DNA from 3 places in the Paenibacillus sp. Soil724D2 genome. Region 1 is predicted to be linked to each of the others. Evidence: predicted binding sites of a transcription regulator. Region 1 holds the regulator's gene; each other region holds the start of a gene.
What was found. The regulator NrdR, encoded in region 1, represses ribonucleotide reductase genes. The targets are predictions, from matches to a motif close to AACACNATATATNGTGTT.

Region 1 (10,066 bases):
TTATTACGAAATAGAGCTCTGTTTTGCCATACCAATTGACATTGAAAAAGAGGAATGTTATAAAGATAGGGATGGCACTCGAAGACTGAGAGTGCTAATAATTATCTCTGACTAATTTCTACATATTTGAAAGGAGATCTCCCATTGGAAAAGAAACAGTTTCAAGCCGAATCCAAGCGCTTATTGGAAATGATGATCAATTCGATTTATACGCAAAGAGAGATATTTCTAAGAGAGCTTATCTCCAATGCCAGCGATGCTATCGACAAAATTTACTACAAAGCTTTGACCGATGACACGTTGGTTTTTGACAAAGATAGTTATTTCATTAAAGTGATTGCCGACAAAACGAATCGTACACTCACACTGCGTGATACGGGTATTGGTATGACGAAGGAAGATTTGGAGAATAACCTGGGGATCATTGCGAAGAGCGGATCTTTGGCTTTCAAAAAAGAAAATGAAGCAAAAGACGGTCACAATATCATTGGCCAGTTCGGTGTTGGCTTCTATTCAGCGTTTATGGTTGCAGATGTCGTTACGGTTATTAGTAGAGCTTTAGGCAGCGATGTTGCCTACAAGTGGGAGTCCACCGGTGCTGATGGCTACACGATCGAAACAGCAGAGAAAGACGAAGTGGGCACAGAGATCATCCTGAAAATTAAGGATAATACGGAAGATGAGAACTTTGATGAATTTTTAGACGAGTATCGTTTAAAAGCGATCATCAAAAAATATTCCGATTTCATTCGTTACCCTATTAAAATGGACATTACCGGAAAAAGGCTGAAAGAAGGCAGCGAAAGCGAATTCGAGGATTACCAAGAAGAGCAGCATGTCAACAGCATGGTTCCTATCTGGAGAAAAAACAAAAGTGAATTGACTCCGGAAGATTACGAGAAGTTTTATCACGAGAAACATTACGGCTTCGACAAGCCGCTCAAACATATTCACGTTAGCGCCGATGGAGCTGTCGTCTATCAAGCTATCCTCTTTATCCCGGAAAATATTCCTTTTGACTATTATTCCAAAGAGTACGAAAAGGGCTTGGAGCTCTACGCCAATGGCGTATTGATCATGAACAAATGTGCGGACCTGCTTCCTGACTATTTCAGCTTCGTTAAAGGAATGGTTGATTCAGAGAGCCTATCGCTCAATATTTCCAGAGAAATGCTCCAGCATGACCGTCAATTGAAGCTGATTGCCAAAAACATTTCGAGCAAGATCAAAGGCCAGCTGCAAAGCCTGTTGAAAGACGAAAGAGAAAAATATGAGCAATTCTACAAATCATTCGGCCGACAACTCAAATTTGGTGTCTATAGCGATTACGGAAGCCATAAGGACGTCTTGCAGGATCTATTAATGTTCCATTCCTCCAAGGAGAAAAAACTGGTTACATTGGACGAATACGTGGCAAGAATGCCGGAAGATCAGAAGTACATTTACTACGCTTCTGGAGAATCGATGGAAAGAATCGATAAGCTTCCACAAACCGAGCTTGTGACAGATAAAGGCTATGAGATTTTGTATTTCACCGATGATATCGATGAATTCGCGATCAAAATGATCATGACCTACAAAGAAAAAGAATTTAAATCCGTTTCAAGCGGCGATCTTGGGATTGAAGTGGATGATAACCAAACGGAAACCGATGCTGACAAGAATGACAACAAAGAGCTTTTCGATTATATGAAAGATCTGTTGTCCGGCAAGGTTACAAATGTAAAAGCATCTAAGCGTCTTAAAAAACACCCTGTGTGCTTATCGACAGACGGCGATGTAACGATCGAGATGGAAAAAATCTTAAATGCGATGCCGAATAATCCTAACGTGAAGGCTGAGAAGGTACTGGAAATCAACGTCAATCACGAAGTATTCGCATCCTTAAAAGATGCTTTTGACAAAGACAAAGAGAAGCTGAATCTTTATACGGCCCTGCTGTATAATCAAGCTCTCTTGATCGAAGGTTTGCCTCTTCAAGATCCGGTTGAATTCACGAACGATATCTGCAAAATCATGGTTTAATAGGATGAAAGAAGCTGTCCCAAAAGTAACATGATATGTATGGGACAGATCTAATTGTTTAAAATAGTGAATATTTGAATGAAAAAGGAGCTAAGCGGCTTGTATGTGCTTAGCTCCTTTGTTTTTGGCGTCCACCGCCGCAGTGAGTGTGGGCAAGCGAATGCCACCCGACCTCCAGACCTTGCTTTGGGTAAGCCTCGAAGCAGGAACATTTTCGAACCCTTTGCCTTATGCTTCTGGGCGGCATTACCTCAAACAATGGTATACCGATTGGCAATGGCTTCAATTGGCCGTCGACAAAGTAGAGCTCAAGTTGCACGTATTTCTCATCAGCAAGAAATTGAAGAATCGCGGGCCTATCTCACAGTCATCTTCGGCGACTTTTTGCACAGCCACTCTTACAGCAATGATGTATTTCATCGTTAGATTCAAGTTGAGATTGCATTGCGATTGCTGCAACGATGTTTTACATCATTAGGAGGGAGATTGGAAGTATGAATTTCGTTCTGAATACCGCTTCGAGCGAATGTCCCAGAAAGTAAATTGACCCTAAGGGATTTTTCGCAAGTTAGATCTACATTGAAGTCATTTATGTCTTGGGACAGACCCTTTTGCGTACATAAAGAGAAGTTCTAGCGATTATACGCTGCGCGTTCGATTTAATGGATGTTTCTTAAATCGAGGACCATTCGTCATATGTCAGATCCACATGCTCGGTGTACTATACTTTATCACTCTAATTGGCTGATCGTGCTAATTTAATAAGGTAGAATTTGCTCTCTTTGAGGTTTCGGATGAATCAATCCATTATTCGCGGTTGAAAGATGTTGTAGAAAGTGCAACAATAGCTGCCTAAATCTCGCTGTCCTCGCATCGTTGTTGCATTATGTACAGCAATTTGGTCCAATAAAGGCCATTTCACAACAAATGGGCTCAAAATGTTGCACAAACTGCAACTTCAAGTTGCAAAATAGCCTTTGGGCGTGAGAATTGTTGTAGAGAATACAACATTAGTAATCCTATAGCCCATCTACCGTCACGAAAGCTAAATGGGGGTGCCCTAAAAATCATATTCAGAAAAAATGAAATCCCACTTTATGTATTTTGTAGACTGTCTGCTACTTTCATTGGATTAATCCAGTGAAGTAGGGATTTGACGACCTAAAAGTCACTTCCATTGGATTTTTTCCAATAGAATCATGAATTTTCTTTTTTATATGATCAACCACTCTTATAATCGGGAAAGGTTTCCTTTACCTCATATTGTTTCTTCGAGTCCGAGTTTGCATACACATAAGCCAATAAACGATCTGTATCAATTCCGAGAGAGCTAGCAACTTTTACGATGTCTAATTCATAAGAAATACTTGGAATTTGATTGGACTTGACGGACATATGCTTCAACCATCCTTCGAATAATGTAATTAATGGATACTCAATCCGTAAATATGATATAGTTTTCTTACAAACATAAATCGGTACGATAAAGGCAAAACCACTGAAAAGTGGCGACGCAAAGCTAAAGGGACTAAAATGGCATCGATGAATGTCCAAAATGTCAGCCAGCTACCGCCTCCGTCCGATTCATGTAGAAAGACTAGGAGGGAACAAAGATGATGGAAAAAATTATGGTGGATGGTAAAATGAGCATGGATGTACAGCAATTGATTGATAACTTGCACCTTTCAGAAAATGATCTTTTGAACATGTTCTCCTTTAAGTTTAATAACAACGTTTTAACCCAAGATGAAGCTATTCGGTTTATTCATTTTCTCAGAAGTGAACTGGACAAACGAACTCAATAAAGGAATTATGCACGAAAGCATACAAAAATACAGTCGGTTGATGTCTAAAGATTTATTTTTTTCAAATAAATATTAATCGCATGATTGTTGATTTCATGGGAAAAACTAAGAAAAGACAACGGGAATCCCGCTGTCTTTTTCTTAGTTTTTGTCATATTTAGAGATTATTTATCCCGGAGCAGTCCGGTGTCATGCTTTCCCAATATTTGCGTTAACTCCTTCAGGAACATATTAATGTCCTTAAACTGTCGGTATACGGAGGCAAAGCGAATGTACGCCACTTCATCGACGGGGTACAGCTGTTCCATGACGATTTCTCCAATGCTTAAACTATCCACTTCAGCATGAGCCGTGGTGCGAAGCTGCATTTCCACTTCAGATACCATCATCTCAAGCCTTTCCATCGATACCGGCCGCTTCTCACAAGCTCGAATCAAGCCTCTTAATATCTTCTCTCGACTAAATTCTTCCCTACTTCCATCTTTCTTAATCACGATTAACGGCGTTTCTTCCACCATCTCAAAAGTGGTGAATCTTCTCGCGCACTTCTCACATTCTCGACGACGACGAATCGATTTGTTTTCATTGGCTGAACGTGAATCAAGAACTTTCGTACCGGAATAGTCACAGAACGGACACTTCATTCGCTATCTCTCCTTTCTCTCTTCTCTTCTTTGATCTATTACCATATGTTACATGTCATGAACTTAGGAGATATGCACACAATACTATTACCAAACGACAAGGAGGTGAACAGACATGGGCGCAGGACAAAACCGTAACAGCAATACTTTAGTTGTTCCTCAAGCTAACGCAGCCTTGGATCAGCTAAAATATGAAGTAGCGCAAGAACTTGGTATCGCCATCCCACAAGATGGTTATATGGGTAATATGGCTACTCGTGATGCTGGTGCCATTGGTGGTAACATCACTCGTCGCTTAGTACAAATCGCTGAGCAATCCTTGGCTGGTCAATTCAAGTAATCTTGAATCCTAGCTACTGAAGCTCAAAAGCAGGAAGTATTGGACTCTAAGCCCCCAAAAGGAGCTAGTCCAATGCTTCTTTGTTTATGAGAGAAGGAATCTTAATCCTTCTTTCCCCATTGCTGAGAATAAAGCTTCGTGTATTTCTCGTAATAATAGAGCACCCGCTGTACATAATGACGTGTTTCTCCGAATGGAATTTGATTAATATGCTCTTGCGAACCATCCCAAACGTCATTTTGCTTCCATTTATTCACATTCCCTTGACCTGCATTATAAGCTGCAATGGCATAAATTAAATTACCATTATAATGCTTCTTTAGCCAGCTCAAATACCAAGAACCAAGATTAATATTTACGTCCACTTTTAATAAATCGCCCTGCACATGAGGTCCCAGATTCGTGGATTCTACAATCCACTCTGCCGTGTCAGGCATAAGCTGCATAAGGCCTAATGCCCCTTTGCTTGACTCCAAATGATATTTGTAATTCGTTTCCACCCTAATAATCGCAGCAATTAAAAATGGATCTATATTGTGTTTCGCCGCGCTCTGCCTAATTTCCTGCTCAAAGTAGATCGGGTACAGCTTTCTTCCGATAAAATCGCTATTCATAAAAAGAACTAGAATAAAACAAACAAGAAGCAGGGCAAAAACTCGTTTTCTACGTAAAAAGGTCATGAAAGCCCCTTCCCTAGCCAAAACCGCTCCACTTCAGCGTTAGTTTCTTCCCATGTCCCGCTGTTGTCAATGACAACATCCGCGAATTTACGTTTCTCCTCAATGGACATCTGAGCATCAATGCGATTGTTCGCCGCACTTTCCGTCAGTCCATCCCGCTGCATAAGCCGCTCCAACTGAACTGGACGTGGCACATATACAACCATAACCTCTTGAAACATGAAGGATAAATTAGATTCGATTAATAAAGGGACATCGACCACAACAAGCTTGTCTGGAAATTGCCGTTCATAGGCTTCCATCTGTTCACGTATTTGTGCACGAATTGGCGGATGCAGAATACTTTCTAGCTGCTTGCGTGCCTCGGTATTCCCAAAGATGATCTCGCCAAGCTTCTTGCGATGAAGCGAGCCGTCTGCCAGAAGGACAGCTTGTCCAAAATGTGCAGCAACCTGTTCAAGAACAGGGCTGCCGGGCTCGACGACATCGCGGGCTATAGTATCCGCATCTACTAATAGGGCGCCGCGGCTAACCAGCATGGCGCTAACCGTGCTTTTGCCGCAAGCGATTCCTCCTGTTAACCCGATATTCATGGGCAAATCTCTCCTAACGTGCGTCCTACAACATTTTCAAAAGACCCATAATAATGAGTACACATCCCGGAAGTACAGACAGTTTCTTCATCCAATTCATCTCCGCATACCGTAAACCAAACCGCAAACCTAATGCAATAAATGAACCACTTGATATCGAAATGACGGAAGCCGTTAACAGTGGAACGAAACCGATTAATGCTGCGCCAATGCCTGCACCGAACGCATCCAATGATAGCGCCAAACCAAGCAAGGTAGCCTCTGAAGCCGAAATATTACCCGATTTGTCAACGTCTGCAATGGATGGTGTTCGCAAAATTTGAATAACCAGTCCGAAACGTTTCAGCTCGATATTCAGTATTTCCTTCGTTCGCTGCAAAGTATCAAACGTGAGAATCTCTCCAGAACCAGGATGCTTACCCTCTGATGAAGGAAGAACACCGCTTATCGATGCTTGATCTAAGGATGTGACTCCTCCACGTTCCTGATGCTCTTGAGGCTTCTGTTGTCTTGTTTGTGCCAGTGCCCAGATGCCAATCCCAATCAAGATGAGAGCACCAATACGCTTAGCAACCAAGGGAGACATGAAGGAAGACATCAGGACACCGATCTGCATCGAGCTGTAGATAATGATACCAGACCAAAGCGATATAATCCCAATGGATAGGAGCGGAATTCGTATTTTACGTAATCCATACATCACACCAACGCCGAAGCCGTCCAAAGAAACTGCGAAAGCAAGAATAAGTAGAGAAACTACAGGAAGCATAATACCCCTCCTAAGAGTTTTACCCAGAAACTAGCTTGTAAGCCGTTATCTAGGCTAAGTACTCCATATCATATGGGAAGGGGAGGCTTCACGTGCCTATTTCTCTGACTTCTTTCGGATTACCTTGCGCTTTAACGGTTGACAAGTTGGGCAAATATGCGTTCCTCTGCCGCCAACAACGGTTTTGTAGATCTCGCTCCCGCATGTTTTGCAGGGCTCGGACTGTCTGCCATAAATGTTCAGTTGATGCTGGAACAAGCCAATTTCGCCTTGTCCATTCACATACGATTTGATGGAGGATCCTCCAACTTCAACCGATTCACGAAGTGTACGAATGATAGCTGAGTGAAGAAGTTCGAGTTCCTTCTTGCTCAGTGATGAGGCTTCGCGTTCTGGATGAATACCAGCCAAGAAAAGGGACTCGTCTACATAAATATTCCCGATGCCCACGATATATTCTTGATTCAGCAGCAGCGGTTTTATCTTCGTCGAACGATGAGCGATCCGGTCACGAAAAGCCTCGAAGGTGAAGCCTTCATCTAACGGTTCAAGTCCAAGCTTATGCAGCGGTGGCTGCGTGAGCTCTTCGCCTTTGGGGAACAGATGCATCGTTCCAAATTGTCTAACATCCTTATAGCGGAGCTCGCTGCCATCGGTGAAGCGGAACAACACATGGGTGTGAAGCTCCAACGGATCTTCACCGTCATACAGACCGTATCGTCCTTCCATCCGCAGATGCGAAACCATGACGTAATCGGTGAGTATGAAGCGCAGAAATTTCCCTCTGCGTTCTATGGTTTCAACCGTCTGACCTTGCAGCAGAACCTCAAACATATGAATATCGTCCGGCTTTTGGATGATACGAGGCAGTCTGACCTGAACATGCTCAATCGTTTTTCCGGTGATTAAAGTGTTCAGCGTACGTCTGACCGTTTCGACTTCGGGTAGTTCAGGCATGGATGTTCACCTCTTTTGTGTAATATGAGTTGTTGCAAAAAGTATAGCAAATTTTAGTTGAATAGCTTCCAATGCGAATGGCTAGTCCAAGTCATCTAATTTCCTAAACAAGCTAATATTCGCCGGTATTGCAGAAACTCGTGATGAAAACCACTTACAAAAAGATCATGACTTACTTAGCATCGTACCAAGTAAGTCCGAAGTCAACATCCGCGCTCAGAGGGACATCCAACTTAAGCGCTGCAGCCATGACTTCCGGTACTAAGCTGCGCATGGTCTCAAGTTCCTCTTCAGGGACTTCAAAGACGAGCTCATCGTGTACCTGAAGCAGCATGCGGCTCTTGAGTCCGTCTTGTTTCAAACGGTCGGCCATTTGGACCATGGCTAGTTTAATGATATCTGCGGCTGTCCCCTGTATCGGCGTATTCATCGCTGTTCGCTCAGCGAAGGAACGCAGATTAAAGTTCGATGCCGTGATCTCGGGAAGATAACGTCGGCGCTGCAGCAAGGTAGTAACATACCCGTCCCTGCGAGCATCCTTCACGATCTCATCCATATATTTGCGAACGCCTTGGAAGACAGCAAAGTACTGTTCAATGAACTGAGCTGCATCCCTGCGGGTAATGTCTAAGTTCTGGGACAAGCCGTAGTCGCTGATGCCGTAAACGATCCCGAAGTTGACGGCTTTGGCCTGGCGGCGCATGTTCGCGTCAACGGCGCTCTCTTCCACCCCGAAGACATCCATGGCCGTCTTCGTGTGGATGTCCATATTCTGAAGGAACGCTTCCTTCAGATTGTCATCCTGCGAGATGTGCGCAAGCACGCGCAGCTCGATCTGCGAGTAATCCGCAGCAAGAATGTACCATCCAGGCTCGGATGGAACGAATACCTTGCGGATCTTACGACCTTCCTCCAGACGAATAGGAATATTCTGGAGGTTCGGGAACTGGCTGCTGAGCCGGCCCGTGGCGGCAATCGTCTGCCGGTAATAGGTGTGCACCTTACCGGTCTCTGGCCGTACCTCTTTGAGCAGCCCCTCGACGTACGTCGATTGCAGCTTCGCTAGCGAACGGTAGTTCAAAATCTCCCCTACGACTTCATGGTAGGGTGCAAGGCGCTCAAGCACCTCGGCATCGGTCGAGTAGCCGGTCTTGGTCTTCTTCCAAGCTGGCAGCCCCAGCTTCTCAAATAAGATCTCGCCAAGCTGCTTCGGCGAGTTGATGTTAAACTCTACGCCGGCGAGTGTGTAGATGCGGGTCATGATCGCATCCAGCTTGCTTGCAAGCTCCACGCCGAACGCTTTAAGCCCCTCGGCATCGAGTGCGATGCCGCGCAGCTCCATCTCCGCGAGCACGCCCGCGAGAGGCAGCTCCAGCTCGTAGAAGAGGCTATGCATCTCGCTCTTCTCCAGTTCTTCGCGCAGCACCGGCACGATGCGCGCAATAGCCATCGCTTTGCGACCCAAGTGGTCGCTAAGCGCAGCCAGCTCAGGCAAGCGAAACTTCGCTCCCTTGCCGAACACTTCCTCGTCGGTCTTAACGCCCGGCAGGCTGTACTTGCCCGTCAAGCCGCTCAAGCTGAGATTCGACTCTGTCGGATCGAGTAAGTAAGCGGCCAGCAGAGCGTCGAAATCCACACCTCTGAGGTGGATACCTTGCCAAGCCAGCACCAGCTGGGCACGATGCTGGTCAAAGAGTTGCTTCTTCTTGGAATCATCGCTTAGCCAAGTGCGCAGCGGCTCACCCGCTTCGCTCTTCAGCAGCGCTATGGGTACGAAGTAAGATGTATTCGTTTCCCCATCATACGTAAACCAGACAACGCCTACCATCACGGCTTGATGGGGATTTTCCCCAATCGCCTCAACATGGATCGCAGCGTTATCGCCTATTTTGCCAATCAACTCATCCATGTTGTCTTCTGTTACAACAACCGCATCCAAACTCTCGACAACTCGTTCCTCATCGACACTGCTTGGGCCGAAATCCATCTTCTCTAGAAGGGATTTGAATTCCAGCTTGCGGAACATACTGGATAAAGCTTGTCCATCAAAGCCATCGTAACGGAAAACATCCCACTCCGTTTCCATCGGCACTTCGCGGAAAATGGTCGCTAGCTCTTTACTCATGATAGCACTTTGTGCATGCTCCTCGACTTTTTCCTTCATTTTGCCTTTGAGGCTTGATGCATTAGCAAGCACTTCTTCTACGGTTCCAAATTCATGCAGCATCTTGAGTGCCGTTTTTTCCCCAACAC
Region 2 (10,066 bases), on a different contig from region 1:
TACAGCTCGATGAACTCATACGCATCGTAGACATCGCGCGATTCGAGCGGCTCTGTGTTCCAAGTGTCGGGAACAATTTCCGTTATCATTACCGCCGGCATTGTATCAGCCGTCGGTGTTGCAACGATTGGAGCCGTCAAATCGGATTCTCTGCCGGCCGTATCGATCGTGCTCACCTGCAAGGAAACCGCCGTCCCGTTTTCCAGTCCCTCAATAATCGCCTCATTCTCCGGCATGAGCAGCTTATTTTGCACCACGCCATTCACATATACGTTCACATAGGCAACATCTGGCTCGAGCGTATCGCTCCAGGTCACCTTCACTCCGCCGACACCAGCCGCTACCTGTATGTCAGTAGGGGCAGCTGGTCGCACCATATCAGCTGGATCGGCTACCTTTTGCACCGGATACAGAAAACCCGGATTGGCCTGCATGGAAAATCTGTCGGCCGAGACAACCCCGTTGCCGCGATCCGGAATGAAGTTGGCACTGATGCTTTCGCCGATATCTTCAACCTTGTAGGTCGTGTCAGTAAGCACAATATTGTCGGGATCTAGAAATTGTACACGGCGCGACGCCGAATTCGACATGCCGCCATTTACGACTACGATCATCTGATCCTCCACAATCGAACTGCCGTAAGCCAGATTGAATTCGGGCAGTCCAACCTGCTGTACGTTGGTGTTTTTGAACCAAATAAGGAATGTCTCTTGCGGCGCGATCATTTTGTTTTCCGTGATGAGATAATCAAAAACGGTTGCACCTGCTATGTATTTTAAAATAAATCCTTTGACGTTAATGGGCGTAGAGGTAGAATTGTACAGCTCAATAAACTCGAACGCATCTGTCCCACCGGTTTTGTAGTCGATATTTTTCGTGTTTGGCGCCATTTCCGTAACTACAAACGAGGGGGCGGCCTGCGGTTTTTGTGCAACCACTGCAGGCTGCGCAGACATTAACCCTGACTGATTGACGGTATAGACAGCGAACGTGACGCTTTGGCCATTCGTTAAACCTGTTGCCACATAGGAGGAGCCTGTCACCAAATCCGGCAGCTGCACGCCGTTCTTATAAATACGGTAACCAGCAACATCCCCCTCAGTAGAAGCATCCCAGCTCAAACGAATCGCCTTATCACGAGGAAGCGCTTGTAAGCCAGTCGCAACAGCAGGAATAACTGGAATGCCCGCCTTTCCGCGTACCGGGAGCGAAGCTGGGGATACGCCTCCGTCAGCATAGACGGACGATAACGTAAACGTATAATCGGATCCATTAGTCAGTCCGGTATATGTATAGGTCACATCAGTAACCGACGCCATTGAAAGACCGTTTCGGGAATGAATCCGGTAGCCGATCACATTCGAATCGCTGCTCGGCGTCCACGACAGCGTCAAGCTGCCGTCTCCCCCAGCTGCGATCACGTCACTCGGCGCCACTCCTAGCACTTCATCGGAGGCGATACGTCCCGGCGTTGCTGTCTTATTTCCACCGTTATACACCATAGCAATCCCAGAGGAAGGCTGCTTAAATGAAATGCCTTTGTTTTCGAACGTATCGTCGTTATCAGAATTCACGAAATATGTGGCGACAACGATTTCCGAACCGAGCAGGTCGACTAGGGAAATGTTTATATTTTTCTGTGAAGAGCTTCCGTTGTACAAGCCAGAAACGTTTTGCAGAACATGTATACGGTCATTCGGCAGTTCGGACTCAGCGATACCATAATTGCTTCTGAACTGGTCATGTGTCAATTGTGGTGTGTTTCCACTGATCACACTATTTTGAGTCCAAATCAGCACCGTTTCACGGGGGGGAATTCGTACGTTACTACCAAGTGTTCCTTCCCATTTAAAAACACCGTCAATTTTCCCCTGAAGCTTGTAACCCGTCAAGTCAATCAGTTCATCTGAAGCGTTGTAAAGCTCGACGTATTCGTAGCCATCATTTGAATTTACATTTACCGTGTCCGGAACCAGCTCCGTAATAAATACGGCCGAAGCAGCAGATGCCGATACAGCCGGGATACCGATCCCGGTCACGACCGAAGCGGCGAACAGTGACAGAGCAACCGAGCAAACGACTATTGGTTTGAACTTACGATTCATAGCTCTCCTCCTCTTATTAACCCATGATCTCGCCGTCTCATTTCAATCCAATTCTAATGTACTTGCAGTCTCTTCGATAACCTCCTCTAACAAAAGGTCATATACAGAATTAAGAATATAATCCGGTTGATAGTCTGATTTGAAAATGTCTTCCTTTTGTGTAATTCCCGTCAAAACCAATGCCGTATGCAAACCCGCAAGTTTACCCATCAAAATATCCGTTTCAAGCCGATCACCTGTCATTAGACATTGATCTGCGTTTAGCTTCAAACTTTCCAATGCCGCTTTGGCCATATAAATGGACGGTTTACCGGTAATAAGTTCAATTTTCTTTCCTGTTGCTCCTTCAATAGCTCCGATCATCCCCCCGCAATCCGGAACATCACCTCCCTCCGTCGGACAAGTTCTATCCGGATTTGTGGCAAGGACCATAGCTCCTTTCTTAATCGCTTGATAGGCAAAATCCAGATGAGAGTAGTGAAACTCACGATCCCATGAGGTGATGATTACATCTGTTTCTTCAGGTGATTCTGCGAATGTAAACCCCGCCTGCTTGAATTCTTCTTTGATCAATGGTTCCCCGATCACGTATATTTTACAGTCTTCGTATTTTTCTTTTAAAAACCGAATGGTAACCAGCGTCGGACTCAAGATTTGGTCAATCCCAACTTTTATGCCCAAACCGTTTAGTTTGGTGACGTATTTGTCTCGGGATTCAATCGTTTTATTCGTTAAAAACAAGATTTTTTTATGTCTCGATTGAAGGGATTCGATCACCTCAGCTGCGCCGTCAATCAAGCGCCCCCCCAAATAAATAGTGCCGTCCAAATCAAATATATATCCTGCAAAATCTTTCATCTGTTCCCACTCCTATATCTATAAATTCAAAAAAAATCCCAAACCTTAAGACAGACTTCACCTTCCGGCTAAAGTCAGTCTGATAGGTTTGGGATTCTACTCGTCTCTTTCCCTTACACATCATCATAGATTAATTTTCATGAAATCAAAGCCAATGATTATTTTATCCTTAATAGCTATAACCTGACTGTCGAGAACGCGATCATAAGGCTCTGTATCGGTTAAATGAACGGCTACCACCTGATCAATACGTTCCAATGGATAGTAATTAATTATTTCCTGTAAGCTCGTATGGTTAACCCGTGGACGTTCGGCAGTTGTCGCTTCATGAATCATTATGTCAATCTGCTTTTGTTCTTTGATCCAGCTATTGGGCTCCGTGTCTGCCGAATAAACCAAAACCTTGTCTTTATATTGGATTTTTAATCCAACGGTCGGACCTAGTTGCAGACTTGGAAAGGTCGTTATCATTAACTCCTCTTCTTTTATCAACAGTGATTCCGTTCTCCACGCATACTTATGGATCTGAACTTCAAATAACACAGGCCATTGATGAATATCAATCACTTCTAGCCATTTCTTTAGTTGGACCTCATTCTCAGAGGAACAATAAATGATCAGGGGCTTCGTTCGACCTGCTAGCCACATTCCCCATAGTAGGGATGGTAATCCGTACACATGATCGATATGAAAATGGGTGAAAATGATCTCCTTCACTTGATGGACGCTAATTCCCAATTTAGCAAGCTTGCTCAAAGGACTTCCCCCAACGTCTACCATCGTGCAATCTTCCCTGTTTTGGATGAGGAAATAGGTGTTATCCCTATCCATCCCGCCAACAGCGCAGGCTGTCCCTAGTAAGGTAATTTCCATTTTGTGCAATTGTCCCCCTAAAAAGATAAAGAACCCGCAACTACACATGAACTCACTTTCCCATTAGAAAGTGAATTACAGTGTAATCAGGGGTTCTCATTAGTCTCTACCCAAGATACAAAATAATCTAATATTGCTACTATATAATAAAAATAATGAAAGCGCAATCAATTAATCGCTATTGCCATAACTCAGATTTCCCGGTAGAGACTGCCAACGCCCCAGCGTGCAAAGCCTCGTCTATTTCCCTCTGATTGTCAACCAGTCCCCCGGCAATAATGGGGTAGGGAGTCATTGAAGTTAGCCCCTCGATAATGTGGGGCATAATGCCAGGCATGACCTCAATCGCATCCGGCTGGCTTTGCTCCGCCGCTTTGATCCCTCTTAGCACGGCGCTGTGATCAATTAGGAAAATACGTTGAATGGCCATCAAATTCATGTCTTTCGCAATCCGAATGAGGTTACCTTTTGTAGAAATAATACCGGTAGGCTTTACATTTTTCGCTAAATAAGATATTCCGGTCCGATCAGCCACTATTCCTTCTATGAATTCTACATGAATAAAGACTTGCTTACCTGCGCCCTTTATCTTATCCACCAATTCCTGAACATTGAAGATGGAGCCTATTAGCAGAAAAATAATATTGGCCTGACTCTTTATAGCAAGCTCTAGTTCTTCTTCTTTTTGTACGGTGGCAATGGTTTGATGCTCTACAAGATCGATTATTGGATACATATAAACTCTCCTTTCAAACAGATAAACAAAAACCCTGACCACAATGAAACATACCCCTCCAGTTGAAGGATATGATCACGGGAAAGGGTTTCTCTCTATATTCGAACCTGACCGTATTCAATGGATATGATTTAGTTTGTATTATAAAATCGGTATCGACTTTTGTCAACACAATCTCACTCCGTTAAATCCGCAGCTAACCATGTTAATATTCAATCCCCAAAAAGGAAATCATCATCCGTCAACGCTTCAACGTGAATCGTGCGGACATAACCATTCCCTTTTTTCGAGAAAAAGTCATGCTGCTTCGTCTTCGTGCTCAGACCGTTAAGAACAATCGGATTAATATCCTCTTCTTCGAAAATGGGGTCTACGCCCAGATTCATGAACGCTTTATTCGCGTTGTAGCGTAAGAAAGCTTTCACTTCTTCTGCCAAGCCCAAAGTCCCATAGAGACTTTCTGTATAGCTTTCCTCATTGGCATGAAGCTCCTTAAGCAAGGCACACAATGTTGCATACGCCTCATCCTGCTCAGCAGGACTTAACTCCGCATAAACCTCTTGTGCCAACACACCGATATACAGGCCATGAATGCTCTCATCGCGTAAAATCAAATCGATGATTTCGCCGCTGCTCGTCATTTTACCTTGTCCAGCCAAGTAAAGCGGATAATAGAAGCCGCTATAGAACAAGTAGCTCTCCAGCAGGACAGATGCTGCCATAGCCAAATACAGCTCTTTAGGAGTTCCAATGTTTTCGTAGAAATGGGAAATCTTGTTTGCCTTGAACTGCAAGTAAGGATTGCGTTCCACCCAAAGGAACAGCTCATTGATTTCCTCCGTTGTAGACAACGTGGTGAAAATACTGCTGTAAGACTTCGCATGTATCTGCTCCATCATCCCCATGAAGCTCAGCACAGCTTTGCGCTGGAGTCCATCGACATGCTCAAGAATTTTCGGCATGCCAACGCCGCCTTGCATGGTATCGAGCAGCGTAAGGCCGCCGAGTACTTTCATGTATAGCTCACGTTCTGCACCGCTTAACGTGATCCATGACATTTTATCATCAGATAATGGGATTTCCTCATCTGTCCAGAACTGCATAATATTTTGATTCCAGAAAGTGATCGTAAAATCATCATCGGGACGATTCCAGTTCACAGCTTTCTTGGCATTACTTAGGGTAGTGGCCGTACTCATTTATATTCAATCCCCTTCCAAATTACACCGAGCAGCTGACGCATTCCTCAACGGATAGCTGATTTGTTCGCGTGTAGTAGAGCGATTTAAGTCCTTTGTGTGCCGCATAGAGGTATAGTTTAGCAAGTTGTCTCGTCGAAACATCGCTATTTACATGTAAAATGGTTGAAATCCCTTGATCCACATGTGTTTGAATCTCAGCAATAAGATCAAGAATCTTAAACTGATCCATTTGATAAGCAGATTTATAGTAAAAGAAATTATCACGTGCCATAAAAGGCATCGGATAGTACGTTGTTGAGTTCGCGTAAGTTCGAGTCTCGATAGGTTCAACAATCGGCATGACACTCGAAGTTGCATTTTGAATATAAGAAATACTTTGTGTTGGAGCAACGGCCAATCGGTAAGCATGATAAAGACCATTGGTTTTTACATCTTCTTTTAGCTTAGCCCAGTCGCTTGGTGATGGAATCGGCATCCCCTCAAACAAGGACTTCACTTTATCCGTAAGCGGAGTGTAATCCGTCTCCGTATACCGGCTGAAGTAGGCACCATTCGCATATTCGGATTGCTCAAAACCTTCAAAGGTTTGCCCTGAAGATTTGGCAATTTCCATGCTTTTCTCAATGGAATAATAGTTCATAGCCATGAAGAACGTGCGAACGAAATCTTTGGCTTCATCACTCTCATAGCTAATTTTGTTCTTAGACAAGTAGCCATGAAGATTCATGACACCAAGACCAACGGAGTGCAGCTCACGGTTCGCTTTGGCAACCCCCGGCGCATTGCAGATCGTCGTCATATCACTAACAGAAGTCAATGCAATCATGCCCTCGTGAACAGTTTCGCGCAGCTTCTTACGATCCATTACATTTGCAATGTTCATGGAAGCAAGGTTACAGCTGATATCTCTAAGAATGAGATCATCTTGGCCGTAATCGTTGATTTCCGAAGTTTCTTGCAGTTGGAAAATCTCTGTACAGAGATTAGACATTTTAATCGTACCGATACCTTTCAGGGCATGATCCCTGTTAGCATTCGTACGGTTCATCATATATGGATAACCGGATTCCAGTTGGGTAGTCGCAATTTTAACTAGCATGTCACGCGCACTCATGACAACCTTTTTCTTCACCTTCGGGTTAGCCAGCAGTTCGTCGTACATTTCATCGAGATCGATATCATCCAAATGCTTTCCATAAGCTTGCAGTACCGTGTAAGGAGCAAATACATGCAACGGCTGGTTCTCTTCAGCCAACTTGTAAAACCTGTTCGGTACAATGAGACCGATGGACAGTGTCTTCAGGCGCGATTTCTCATCCGCATTAATTTTCTTACTATCTAGGAACTCCATAACGTCCCAGCCGAAAATGTTGTAGTAAGCAGCTCCTGAACCCTTACGCTGACCCATTTGATCTGCATAGGAGAACGCATCCTCCATAAGCTTAAGCACCGGCATAATACCTTTTGCTGCGTTTTCCACACCTTTAATCGTTTCACCGCGTCCACGAAGCTTGGACAAGTTAACGGCTACACCGCCGCCAATTTTGGAAAGCTGCATGCAAGTAGCAAGCACGTAGTTAATCGAATTAAGTGAGTCGTCCATCTCCAATAGGAAGCAGGATACCATTTCACCTCGGCGGCTCTTACCTGCATTAAGGAATGTCGGTGTCGCTGGTTGCAAGCGTTGTTCCATCATCGAGACAGCAAGAACACGCGCTGTTTCCACGTTCCCACGTCCCAAGTACAAAGCAACAATAGCAACGCGATCCGGGAAATGTTCCAGATATAAGGACTTGTCATCACTGCGTAAAGCGTAATCCGTATAAAATTTCGAAGCTGCCATGTAGGAGGCGAACTCGAATTGATTATCGTGGGCCACTTGATAAACATCGTTAACTTCATCTTGCGTATATTTCTCATATACGTTCTCGTAATAGTTATGATCGATCATATAACGTACTTTAGAAGAAGTATCGGGGAAAGTCAGGCTTTTACTGTGGACTTCCTTCATAAAAACTTCAACAGCTTCTTTATCCTTCTCTAGTTGGAAAAAGCCATCCGCTCCGCGTTGCATTAATAAATTATTCAGCTCAATGTGCCGCAATTGCATGTACCCCCTGAACAAATCGTTCTACGTCATTTTTGGTGCCGGATAACTCAAACTTGGTTAGCACAGGCACATCGTACTGCTGTGAGATCGTATCTGCGCTTTTGGCAAATCCGTCTCCCCAGTTGCGGTTACCACTCGCTGCTACTCCGATAAGACGAGAGGCATTGCTTTCTAGGAAAGAAGCTACCTTAGGAGGCACTTGACCAAAACCGGTTGTATAGGTAACGAGCACGAAGGGCTCGTCCATCTTCATCGCTTCCTCAATTTGAATCGCTGGCATTTTGAGCTTAGCAATAAATCGGCGAACATTTCCCGTCTTCGAATCGTAAGCAATCAGCATGGGCTTCCGTCTCCTAACACTCTCTTATTCTCTATCTAGTACCGCTTATGTAAGTAACCCTATATGTAGTAAACAAATGAATCATTCCGTGCAATCCAAGCTGGAATCCGTCATTGTCCTTTCGACAAAATATGCGAATTTCAGAATCTCTTAACCAAGGAAAAAGGCGGTAATTACGGGGTTTATAACGGAATTTGATTCTATTTTTTCACAAATTCTAGCAGTTGTGTGTTTCGCTTTTTTCACGATATCTAGTTGATAGATTCAAATTTATATCAATATATTGTGTTTGTCAACGAGTAAAAAGGATCATTTTGACTATCAAAATACGTAAACCTAGACAGGACGTGGCTCGGAAGGCTTTGAAAATATTTTTTCAATTTCGACTTGAAATTTTCGAAATTGTCGAAAGCAAGATTAGGGCTTTAAGCTCACTAGATATAGATCCATCCCGTCCCAAATACAGGCTCGCCAAACCGCCCCAGAGTCCGTCTAAGGTCGTCCATAGCGATGATGCAACATTCCTATCCTGAAACAAAAAAAGCTATTCACACGCACACGAGGGTGCCGTGAATAGCTTAATCTTATTTCTTAACCGTTACGTTTTTGGAAATCACTCATGAACTCAGCAAGCGCTTTGCAGGATGCATAAGGAACAGCATTATACGTAGATGCTCTCAAACCGCCTACACTGCGATGACCCTTCAACCCAACAAATCCGTTCTGCTCGGTTTCCTTGATGAACTTCTTCTCTAACTCTTCATCCTGCAAACGGAACGTGATATTCATTGCGGAACGACTGCCCGCATCAACAGGACCGCGGTAGAAACCACCGCTTTGGTCGATTGCGTTATAAATTAAACCTGATTTCTCAAGGTTGTTTTTCTGGATGACAGCTAGTCCACCTTGTTCCTGAATCCATTTCAATACTAGGTTCATCATATAAATGGAATAAACCGGTGGTGTATTGTATAGGGAATTGTTTTTGCTATGAATTTCGTAGCGAAGCATAGTTGGAATCTTTTTAGGCAGATCCTGTAATAAATCTTCCTTTACAATAACCACAGTTACACCAGAAGGACCTAGATTCTTTTGCGCTCCTGCATAAATCATGCCGAATTTCGAAACATCAACAGGACGGCTCAAGATATCACTGGACATGTCCCCAATTAACGGCACATTCCCTGTATCCGGGAAGCTTTGGAACTGAGCGCCTTCAATTGTTTCATTCGAAGTCAGATGCAGATAAGAGGAATCCGGATGAATATTGATTTCACTCAAGTCGGGAATTTTCATAAATTTCTGTTCTTTCGAGCTTGCCGCGATGGCAACTTCTCCGAACAAGCTTGCTTCCTGAATAGCTTTCTCCGCCCATGCACCTGTAAGCACATAGCTGCCAACTTTACCTGGCTTTAGAAAATTAAGCGGAATCATAGCGAATTGTGTACTCGCACCACCTTGCAGAAACTGCACTTGGTACCCATCAGGGATGCTAAAAATTTGTTTCAACAATTGCTGAGTTTCATTATGTACTTGCTCGAACTCCGCGCTGCGGTGAGATATTTCCATAATGGACATACCGATGCCTTTAAATTCGACAAGCTCCTCTTGTGCTTTCTGCAGTACCTCGAGAGGTAATGCCGCAGGCCCCGCGTTAAAGTTATAAGCCCTATTTCCCATGAATGACCACACCTTTGCTTTTTTGTATTATCGCTATGATAGCAATATTCTCTTCATGCATCAAGTAAAACCTCAGTTGGCAATGCTAGGAGAAGTACGAAGAAGAAAACAGATTTGGATACTAAAGGAGCCTAATTTACTTATGACATTGCTTGATAAAAT
Region 3 (10,066 bases), on a different contig from region 1:
CTTGTAGCGGTTGATGCTAAGATCATATTTTTTTTCACGGATCTCTTCTACATTTACAAAGAACGACTGCTCGGTACGGGCTCTTTCCTTTTCTGCCTCTCTATTATGAAAACGTGTAATGATATCGGGAATGTTGTTCTCTTCGTGTTTATCCAGATTCAGCTCGCGCCGGTGGTCATCGAGTGAGTATCCGTCTGCGGTCATGTCGTAGAACCACACTTGATCCGTGCCGCCGATGCTGGTTTTTTGGAAAATCATGATCGCCGTAGATACCCCAGCGTAGGGCTTGAAGACGCCGGATGGCATGGAAATGATCGCCTCAAGCTTATGATTATCGATGATTTCCTTGCGGATTCCAACGTGTGCACCAGACGAACCGAAAATAACACCGTCTGGTACAACAACGGCACAGCGACCGCCATTTTTAAGTAATCGAAGCATCAGCGCAAGGAACAAAATCTCTGTTTTCTTCGTTTTGACCTTGGCGAGAAGGTTCGGAGCAACCTGACTTTCATCAAGCGAGCCTTTAAATGGCGGATTCGCGAGAACGAGCGTGTAGGCTTCCTTTTCCAAGTTGTCCTTGGAAAGTGAGTCCTTATATACCATGTTTGGATCATCAATGCCGTGAAGCATTAGGTTCATGCTCGCAATTCGGAGCATCGTTTGATCAGTGTCGAAACCATAGAACATCGATTTTTTGAAGTGCTCTGCAAGCGTTTCGTTTCCGGCTTTGACGAACAATTCGTTCTTGTAATGCTCACTTACATACTCCGCAGCAGCAACGGGGAAGCCAGCTGTGCCAGCTGCCGGGTCCACGATTTTATCCCCCAGCGTTGGTTGCATGAGTTCCACCATCATACGGATAATGTGTCGCGGCGTACGGAACTGACCATTTGTGCCTGACGTTGAAAGTTTTGACAGGAGGTACTCATAGAGGTCCCCCATTGTATCCTTGTTTTTTTCCGACATCTCGGATAAGAGATTATCAATCGACGTGACGACCCGCTGAAGTAACTGAGTAGTCGGGATGATAAAAACCGCATTCTCCAGATGCTTCGCAAACTTGGATCCTTCACCACCGATTTTCTTCATGTGAGAGAACGCACCATCTCTAACGATGGAAAACATTTTATCGGCATCCGGTTTATTTTTAAAGTTCGACCAACGCAGATCAGCATCGGCATCCGAGAATACTGGGTTCTCAAGCTTTTTGCCCATCATGCGTGCCATTTTCTCCAACTTGGTCTGCTGCTCGTCAAGTTGCTTCATGAAGAGAAGATACGTGATTTGCTCGATTACTGAGAGGGGATTAGTAACCCCACCTGTCCAAAATAGTTCCCACAGCGCATCCACTTTATTTCGAAATTCACCTGTTAGCATAGATTTAAACCCTCCATTTAGATAAGATTATAGTTTCGTTACGGACTGCACTTTGTCCTCTAACACGGGAAGTAGATTCAACTATTTTCCAGTGCGCCCCAAAAGGGGACTTCCATTAATCCACGATCCGGAATGTTCCGGCAATGCCCATCTTGCTATACGTTTCGAGGTATGCTTCGTTCCGGCGCTTGGTAGCGGCTGTAATCGTCTCCTCCTGTTCCAGATCGGCATCTTGGATAGCTTTGCCTATGGACCGCTGGTCATCTAGAGGAAGCAGTGGAATCTCGATATTACCAACGTCCTTATTGCTTAGAGACACATTGATGGTTCCAGTCTGGAGCGCTTCGAGATAAAATTGACCTAACGGACTATCAAGAAACGCTTTGACATAGAGTGGATCAACTCGCTGTGAAAGAACCCGAATCCGAAGGAAGTTCTGGGAAAAAGCGAGCGGCTTATCATAAATAACGAGATCATCTGGTACGGTCACTATTTTAATTGAAGTGCCGCGGCTAGATAATAGGATATCTCCAGACTCGAGTTCGTACTGCTTAGCCTTCTTCAAATCCAATTTTATGCCTGCCAATTCTTCGGGGACAATTCTTCCGTCCTGGACATTACTAAGATTAACAAGAAGGTGTGAAGCATCTTCCCCTTCCGTTTCCTTCGGAGGAACAAATCCCCTTGTGATTTCCGCCACTTCACTCAAACGGACTCTTTGGATTTCCAGTCGCTCGTATTGAGACCGGTCAATTTCCACGGTACCGAATTTAGTGGACACTTCAATTCGTTCAAAGTACCTTAACGGTGTCAAACTCCATTCGTTTTCTGCAAGTTCTTCGATGTTTACAAACTTACTGTAGTTCTCCTCCACCTTCTTGTTCCGATAGACATCCACAATTTTCACGATATCACTCTCACGGAGGTCATTACGGCTCCGGGAAATTTTTTCGAAGCCTTCATCTGCCTTAATGAAGAACACTTGATTTCGCAGTGAGTCGTCTTTCTTCTTATTTAGGATCAGTATGGCAACAGGAATACCGGTTCCGACAAATAAATTACCGGGAAGCGCAATAACAGCTTCAATCATGTTAGCTTTGATCAGTTCCCCACGGATTTTGGCATCTGCAGCCCCCCTGAATAAGACGCCGTGCGGCACAACGATTGCTGCTTTACCTTCTTCTCGAAGTGATGCCAGCGTATGAAGCACGAACGCCATATCCCCGTGTGACCTGCTTGGAAGACCATAACGAAAACGACCGTAGACATCCTTTTCCGCCACTTCGTATCCCCAGTTACTTAAACCAAACGGGGGATTCATTGCGATCGCATCAAATTGCATCAATGACCCGTTCTCCAGCCATGCTGGATCTGTGATGGTGTTACCTCTTTGCACATCAGCATCGTGAGGGTATAAACCATGAAAGATAAGATTGATAATTCCAAGCGACCACGTCTCATGATGAATTTCTTGACCAAATAGTCGCAAGTTTCCACCTTTACTTTTGGCGTATCGGTACAATTCGACCAAAAAGTCATTGATTCCGGATACCCCGTCATATACTGTTCCTCTCGTTACATCAACCAGCTGCGGAAGAAGTCGGCTGATCCCCGGAGGGGAGCTTACTTCCCCCCCACGAACTCCTTCACGATCAATCGCCAGTGCGAATAACCGTTCCGCGAAGAGTGCAACCGTACCAGAGAGTGGATCCGGGTCGTTCTGATCTTTCAACGCAAAGGAGTATCGATCCAGATATTCTGCAGCCTTAAATAAGCTTACGTGATCGATTACCTTGGAGAAGTCATAGACTTCGAACACACCTTGAAGACTGGTATTCTCAAACTCAAGAGCCTGAAAAGCTCGGGATAACGTACGACCAAAATCGATGCCATGCTTCATCACTTGGTTCCAATGTGCCTCAGGAGGAACCTGGAATCCAAGTTCCGGATTTTCAGACAAAAACTTTAACGCGGCGGTTGAAAATACAAAATTCCGGACTGCTGTAGAATCACCCATACCTCGAAGGATATCAAACACGGTCCAGAGATCTTTGTCAGCATTATTTGTAATTGGAAACCTCATTTATTTTCACCATCCCCAGTATTCTTGTTTATTCATTATAATTCATATAATGTGTACTTGTCACACACTTTTCCATCGTTTAAAAAAACCATTCATTCCGATTGCTGACCTTCTTAACCTTAATCTCATACACATCCAAGCGGTCAAATACCGGGCGCGCTTCTTCTCGGAGCATGCTCCACTCAGGCGGTATCGCTTCTAAATCAAGGTCAAAGTCCAAGCGGGTCGCGTTTTGCAATTTCTTTTGAACTATTGGAAGAGTTGGGCATTCGGTGAAGAAGCTAGGGTAAAAAGCTAAGCAGGCGTCCAGAACAGCATCGGGAAGATCTGGACCTTCAGGGATGATTACTTTAATACGACCGATCGGCTTCACATGAGCGCTAATGACTCTGGACTGATACCATTGTCGATCCGAGTTACCTTCTAAGATCTGCAGCACCTCCATTTTCTCCTGTCTGCACCACTCAACAGGTAACCCTTTGGGGAGTCCTCCAATTACATACATCCTGTAGTCTTCCATTTCGCATACGTCCTTTCATTTATGGTATACCACATTGTTCCAGCGGCTGTGATTTGATTATATACCTAACAAGGCTTGTTGTAAATAGTAAACTTTTAATTATTAAAATGTGAACTTACAGTACACAAAATAAACCGAGTCAGTATTTTTTATAAAGGCTTAAGTCTTTAAACATCAATCGAATAAATCGCTTAAAAATGCACTAATACCACGTCGAGTTCCGGCGGGCTTCAGATGCCAACTTTATTTTTCACGAACACCTATCATTAAGTGGAATTAATAAATGATAAGGAAGTTAAAAATGTACAATTAATTGAACCTATGACACAAAAAGACTGCAAAACATTTTAGCTTTGCAGTCTTTTGTCTTATTAATCCTTCAACTTTCTTGAAAATTTAATGCAAACCTTTTCCAATTTCCGAAAATTTTCATCAGCACTATGCAAACTTTCAGCTTTAAATTTAAAATTTTGCAGACTCTAGAATTTCTAGGGGGTTCCAATATTTGAGAACACATGTTCTACTTTATAGGTTTTTCCAATCTATATTAAATCAACCCACTTCTTGTACGGGTTTGCGAGCTTTTTACTTTCAATCTTTATTCCCGTTTTTCAAAACTACATGAAGGATTACAATGTCTCATTATATATGAAATATTATATCTCAACCTTTTTGAAACGATTTCGCGGGGAAAATATGATGAAAATGAGGCTGTCTCAATATTTATGAAACAGCCCTTGATATTATAGGTATTTGCTTAGATTTTTGTCTCAGCCGTTTTGACTGCTATATCAATCTGCTCGACGGTCGACACCAATCACCGACATTTCAAGCTACAGCTCACAAAAAAAACCAGGGCTTCCGCCCTGGCTCAATCCTAAGAACACCTGCTGTACCCGCAGTTGACGCAATTCTTACACCCTTCGCTGTTCACCAGCGAAGCGGATCCACACGACGGGCACAGGTCCTTCGGCGCAGCACTAGCCGCGCTACTTCCATGACCCGTGTGCCCCGCGGCCACTACCGGTGCAGGTGCTGGCGCATCCAGCACTTCACTCGTCGCGGTCACGTAGTTCCGCGCGTCGTCTTGCTCGTTCATCACTTCGTCGTGCTGCTCGAGCGCTTTCGCAACCGCGTCCGCGATGGACTCGACGCGGTTGTTGCCGAAGCCAATGGCGCCAGAGCCGCCAATGCCTTTCAAGTGCTTCACGAGCAGCTTCACTTTATCGCCGTGATCGCCATAACGCAGGAACAAGGAGCACACGCGACCGAGTGCTTCGGACATTGCGAACACGTCGGAGCCTGCTTTTCCTACGTTGAGGAAGATTTCACTCGGCGTACCGTTCATATCATTAATCGTGATATACGCCATCCCGAATGGTGTATTCACTTTATACGTTGCACCTCGTAGAATTTGCGGGCGGCGTTTGTATTGTTTATCGAATACTTGCTCCGTCTTCGCATCCACATCTACAGCTAGTTTGCCTGATAGATTAGTAAAGCTCTCTTCTTCTTTCACAGCTTCCGCGGCAACAGCCACTGGAGCCGCCTCTGCTTTCTTCTCTTCTTTTTTCTCCGCGCTTGTACTCAATACTTGCACATCACGGCTGCCATCACGGTAGATGGTTACACCCTTACAACCTAGATCAAAAGCCAATTCATACAAGCGTTTCGTCTCTTCCACGGTGAAATCTGCCGGACAATTCGCTGTTTTGGAGATCGAGCTGTCTACCCATGTTTGAATCGCAGCTTGCGCCCGGATATGATCTTCCGCAGTCAATGTCATGGAGGTTACGAAGTAATCCGGCAGCTCTTGACCCGGATTCGCATCTGTCCACTCCTGTGCGATCGGCACATACTGTTTATCAAACCCAAGACGGCTTTGTCGGTAATATTCAAAAGCAAAGTATGGCTCAATGCCTGTCGATGTACCCACCATTGTCCCCGTACTTCCAGTAGGCGCTTGGGTAATTACGGTTACATTGCGCATGCCATTCTGCTTAATCGCTTCGCCAACTTCAGGGAATACTTTCGTCATGTTTTTCATAAAGCCGCTCTCGAGGAACTTATCTTCAATAAATTCTTTGAAAGACCCTTTTTCACCAGCAATTTCAGCCGATGCCAGATAAGCTTCCCTAGCCATAAAGCCATAGATTTTGTCCAAAAACACCAAGGATTCCGGACTTCCGTACCGAATTTTCAATTTAATCATCAGTTCAGCAAGGCCCATAGTACCTAAACCTACGCGGCGCTCGCCTTGTTGATTCGTACGATTTTCTTCAAAATGATAGGGTGTCTTATCGATAACATTATCAAGAAAGCGAGTCGAATAACGGACCACTTTGGCCAAATCTGCCCAATCCACGTCGTGCTTCTCCACGTCATAAAACTTAGATAGATTAATAGCAGATAAGTTGCAAACACCCCAAGCCGGAAGCCCCTGTTCCCCGCATGGATTCGTACAAATAATCGGATTGAAGTACCAACTGTTGGACATTTGGTTGTAGTATTCCAAGAATACAACACCTGGCTCAGCTGACTTCCAAGCAGACTCAATGATTGTATGCCAAACATCACGTGCTCTTACAGTGCGATAAGGCTTGACGGATTTACCAAGCTTTTTCCAAGCATCTAAGTTGCCATCCCATTTATCGTTATAATCAGGGTCCGTCGTATCCGGGAAAACAAGCTCCCACTCGAGATCTTCCTTAACGGCTTTCATAAATGCATTGCTTACACAAACGGATAAATTTGCATTCGTGATTTGACCCATCGTTGACTTAACAGTGATGAAATCCTCAAGATCAGGGTGCCAGTCGTTAATCATGAGCATAAGTGCTCCGCGACGGCTGCCGCCTTGTTCAATTAAGCCTGTTGTATAGCTGAACAAACCACCCCAAGAAACAGCGCCGCTGGATGATCCATTAACACCTTTCACAACAGATCGGCGTGGGCGAAGGGAAGAAAGATTGATACCAACTCCACCGCCGCGTGACATAATTTCTGTCATTTCCGAGAGTGTGCTCATAATTCCGCCTCGGCTATCGTGTGGAGACGGGATGACATAGCAGTTAAATAGGGTCAGTTCATCACTTGCATCAGCACCAGCAGCAATACGTCCGCCTGGTACAAGCTTCCAATCATCAAGAATATATCTGAATTTATCAGTCCATTCTTTGCGTTTCTCAGGGGTTGCCTCTACCGATGCCATTGCACCTGCCAAACGGTCCCACATTTCTTCTGGTGTCTTCTCAATATTTAAAGTGAGCTTTTCCACTGCGGATTCAACAGTCTCACCACTTCTTGTCTTTACTTTGACGGTATTGCCATTTCGACTGATAATTTCGCCAACTTCTTTGGCTGGGAATTTAGGGTCATCCTTCGTTAAAACGAGTACGGTATCGCCCACCTTGGCCAAACTCGTATCCGCATTTTTGAGTGCATAACGATCCAAAAATATTTTCTCGCTTAATCCATCCAGCTTCTTATTAGACTGTACAATCCCCATCCATAATTCCCTCCCAATAAGCTACATACTCAGCTACAACTAAAATTAAAGTTACTTTATGAAGTTTATGTAAAATTACAATATGTGGTGTGCGAAATTCATTATACCTCACTATATATTGATCTTCTAATAGCTAAAGAACCAAAATTCGTTATTAAGACAACCCTTAATCATATTAGCTAATCCTTACTTACTAATTCTCTCTTTTTCATGGTCAGAATAACCAAATTTAATCAGTCAACCAAACAAGATGAGATAGGCTATACAGCTCGTTTTGACGATCGTTAATTCCTCTGCTAACCTATATATAGGATATCACATTTCACTTATTTTTAGAACATTTGTTCGATAAATAGATTTTTTAAAATGTGGAAAATGATTTCAGTACTACTTTCATAAGAAAACGCTTGAGGAGATGTTGGATATTTATTTCTTTAAAAATGATTTCGTCAACAAGAAGGACGTTCTTATTTCACCAGATGATCGTGGCTACTACTTTGGAGATGGGATATATGAAGTATTCCGGGTATATAACGGGAAAATTTACGAGCAAGCTGCTCACATGCAGAGACTCCAAAGAACCGCAAGTGAAGTGCGGATAGAACTACCTTTTACTATTGAAAAAATGGGTCATATACTCACACAGCTTATTGAAATGAATGATCTCAATGAAGGCACTGTTTATATGCAAATCACGAGAGGCGAAGCTCCTCGGGCACATCCGTTCCCTGCACAAGCTGTGCCCATTCTGCTGGCCTACTGCACAGAGGTGCGCAGACCCATTGCCACGATACATAATGGCATTAACGCAATCACATTAGAGGATATCCGCTGGCTGAGATGTGATCTCAAAACGCTCAATCTTCTCCCAAATGTCATGGCCAAACAAGCAGCGCTCGATCACGGGGTGCAAGAAGTCGTGCTCCATCGCAGCGGTACTGTCACCGAATGCAGCGCCTCTAATTTGATGATGATCAAAGATGGCGTACTTTACACGCACCCAGCTAACCATTTGATCCTTCATGGAATCACTCGGGCTGTCGTTTTGAGATTAGCTCACTCACTAAATATCACAGTGAAAGAAGAATCCTTTACGACGGAGAAGCTTCTTATGGCTGATGAAGCTTTTATCACGGGAACTACCGTGGAAATTACACCTATCTTACAGATTGATGGCAAAGCAATTGGACATGGTGCGCCAGGTCCGATTACTCGTACTCTGCAAAGTGAGTTTGAACGTACTTTTGCACAGTAAAAAAAAGCACGCTCCTTTCCTAGAAAGGTCCGTGCTTTTTTGCGCTTTCGCTTAACGACGCAAATTCCACTCATCCGTGCCATATTTTTCACGCACAAGATGCTCAGAAAGCTCAATCTCATAAGGTGTCAACGATTCCTCCACAAGCTCCACACCAAGACCCCGTGCGATCTCACGACGAAACGCATCCTCCACCTGTCTGAGCGTTACAGCCTCTTTTCCTTGCGCCCGAAGCAGCTCATTAATTGCCACAGCTTTCTTCAAAAAGCTCGTCTTCATTCGATCCGCAACCTTCTCGTTGGAGAAACGCAGCATGCGAAATAGCTGATCGGTATCCATGTCGAGCAGGATGGAGCCGTGCTGCAGCACGACATTTTTTTGCCGAACCTGTGCGCTGCCGGCGACTTTACGTCCCTCAACAACCAGCTCATACCATGAGGGGGAATCGAAGCAGGCAGCTGATCCAGCGGATGCGTACTTCTCCTTCTCCTCATCACTCGCGAGCTGGACCATTTCTGCGCCCAGACCAAGCGCACGAAATCCTTGCAAAAGCCCCTCGCTCAGCACGCGATAAGCTTCGGTCACATTTCGCGGAATGCCCGGATAGTCCTCGGCAACGATAATGCTATATGTCAGCTCCTTATCGTGTAGAACGGCTCTCCCCCCGGTTGGACGCCTTACGAAGCCAATTCCCTCATTTGCTACCGCTTCCTGATCAACTTCCGACGCCTTTTGGAAATAGCCAATCGACAGCGTTGCCGGATTCCATCCGTAGAAACGTACCGTAGGAGGAACGAGCCCTTCACTATGGGCGGTCAGTATTGCTTCATCTAATGCCATATTTTCAGCAGGAGATCGATCTCCTGTATGTATAAAACGCCATGTCGTCATCTCTTTCTGTCACCCTTCCCACTTTGCTATCCGAAGACAACCTATATCATATCATATAATCGTACATGCTTACGATGTTGGTGACGGTTGAATGCCACAACTTGCTAATGAAATTCAGATCGAGTACAGTTCTAGCTCGAAACGAGCAGTAATTGCCAGATTAGCTGCACTTTTTGCAGCATATCTTTCAAATCAGAAATACGCTGCTGCAGGCTGAATTAATGTACCTTTTACAGCATTTCAGGTTTCGCGCCACTTGGTGGACATTTTTACTACGAAACAGTTCACGACAACTTCCATGGAAAAGTTATGAAAGCGCCTCTTCTGGACATACTAACACGTAATCGACGCAAATCTGGTGAGCTTGGAGCCATTTCACGACTCTGAAACCCAGTATTGTTCCATTCTCAATTTTCTACGAAAGCTCAG

Region 2: the regulator NrdR is predicted to act here: its motif matches at 8,497-8,514, upstream of nrdI (class Ib ribonucleoside-diphosphate reductase assembly flavoprotein NrdI).
Region 3: the regulator NrdR is predicted to act here: its motif matches at 7,566-7,583, upstream of ASG85_RS14130 (adenosylcobalamin-dependent ribonucleoside-diphosphate reductase).

The regions. Positions count from the first base shown of each region.
Region 1 is NZ_LMRY01000027.1:100,015-110,080, reverse strand. Features, by position in the region: gene ASG85_RS22145 (TetR/AcrR family transcriptional regulator) at 1-14, shown strand, start outside; gene htpG (molecular chaperone HtpG) at 145-2,025, shown strand; gene ASG85_RS22135 (hypothetical protein) at 2,104-2,451, shown strand; gene ASG85_RS38050 (hypothetical protein) at 3,247-3,420, opposite strand; cyclic di-GMP riboswitch class I at 3,504-3,599, shown strand; gene ASG85_RS22130 (hypothetical protein) at 3,639-3,830, shown strand; gene nrdR (transcriptional regulator NrdR) at 3,995-4,474, opposite strand; gene ASG85_RS22120 (alpha/beta-type small acid-soluble spore protein) at 4,590-4,814, shown strand; gene ASG85_RS22115 (lytic transglycosylase domain-containing protein) at 4,916-5,494, opposite strand; gene coaE (dephospho-CoA kinase) at 5,491-6,087, opposite strand; gene ASG85_RS22105 (MntP/YtaF family protein) at 6,113-6,856, opposite strand; gene mutM (DNA-formamidopyrimidine glycosylase) at 6,953-7,813, opposite strand; gene polA (DNA polymerase I) at 7,986-10,066, opposite strand, start outside.
Region 2 is NZ_LMRY01000034.1:56,437-66,502, forward strand. Features, by position in the region: gene ASG85_RS24470 (lamin tail domain-containing protein) at 1-2,105, opposite strand, end outside; gene ASG85_RS24475 (HAD-IIA family hydrolase) at 2,148-2,963, opposite strand; gene ASG85_RS24480 (MBL fold metallo-hydrolase) at 3,087-3,836, opposite strand; gene ASG85_RS24485 (glycerol-3-phosphate responsive antiterminator) at 4,015-4,572, opposite strand; gene nrdF (class 1b ribonucleoside-diphosphate reductase subunit beta) at 4,785-5,771, opposite strand; gene nrdE (class 1b ribonucleoside-diphosphate reductase subunit alpha) at 5,794-7,878, opposite strand; gene nrdI (class Ib ribonucleoside-diphosphate reductase assembly flavoprotein NrdI) at 7,865-8,224, opposite strand; gene serC (3-phosphoserine/phosphohydroxythreonine transaminase) at 8,816-9,904, opposite strand.
Region 3 is NZ_LMRY01000012.1:219,103-229,168, reverse strand. Features, by position in the region: gene ASG85_RS14145 (type I restriction-modification system subunit M) at 1-1,380, opposite strand, end outside; gene ASG85_RS14140 (N-6 DNA methylase) at 1,496-3,463, opposite strand; gene ASG85_RS14135 (hypothetical protein) at 3,543-3,968, opposite strand; gene ASG85_RS14130 (adenosylcobalamin-dependent ribonucleoside-diphosphate reductase) at 4,861-7,491, opposite strand; gene dat (D-amino-acid transaminase) at 7,907-8,746, shown strand; gene ASG85_RS14120 (biotin/lipoate A/B protein ligase family protein) at 8,798-9,637, opposite strand.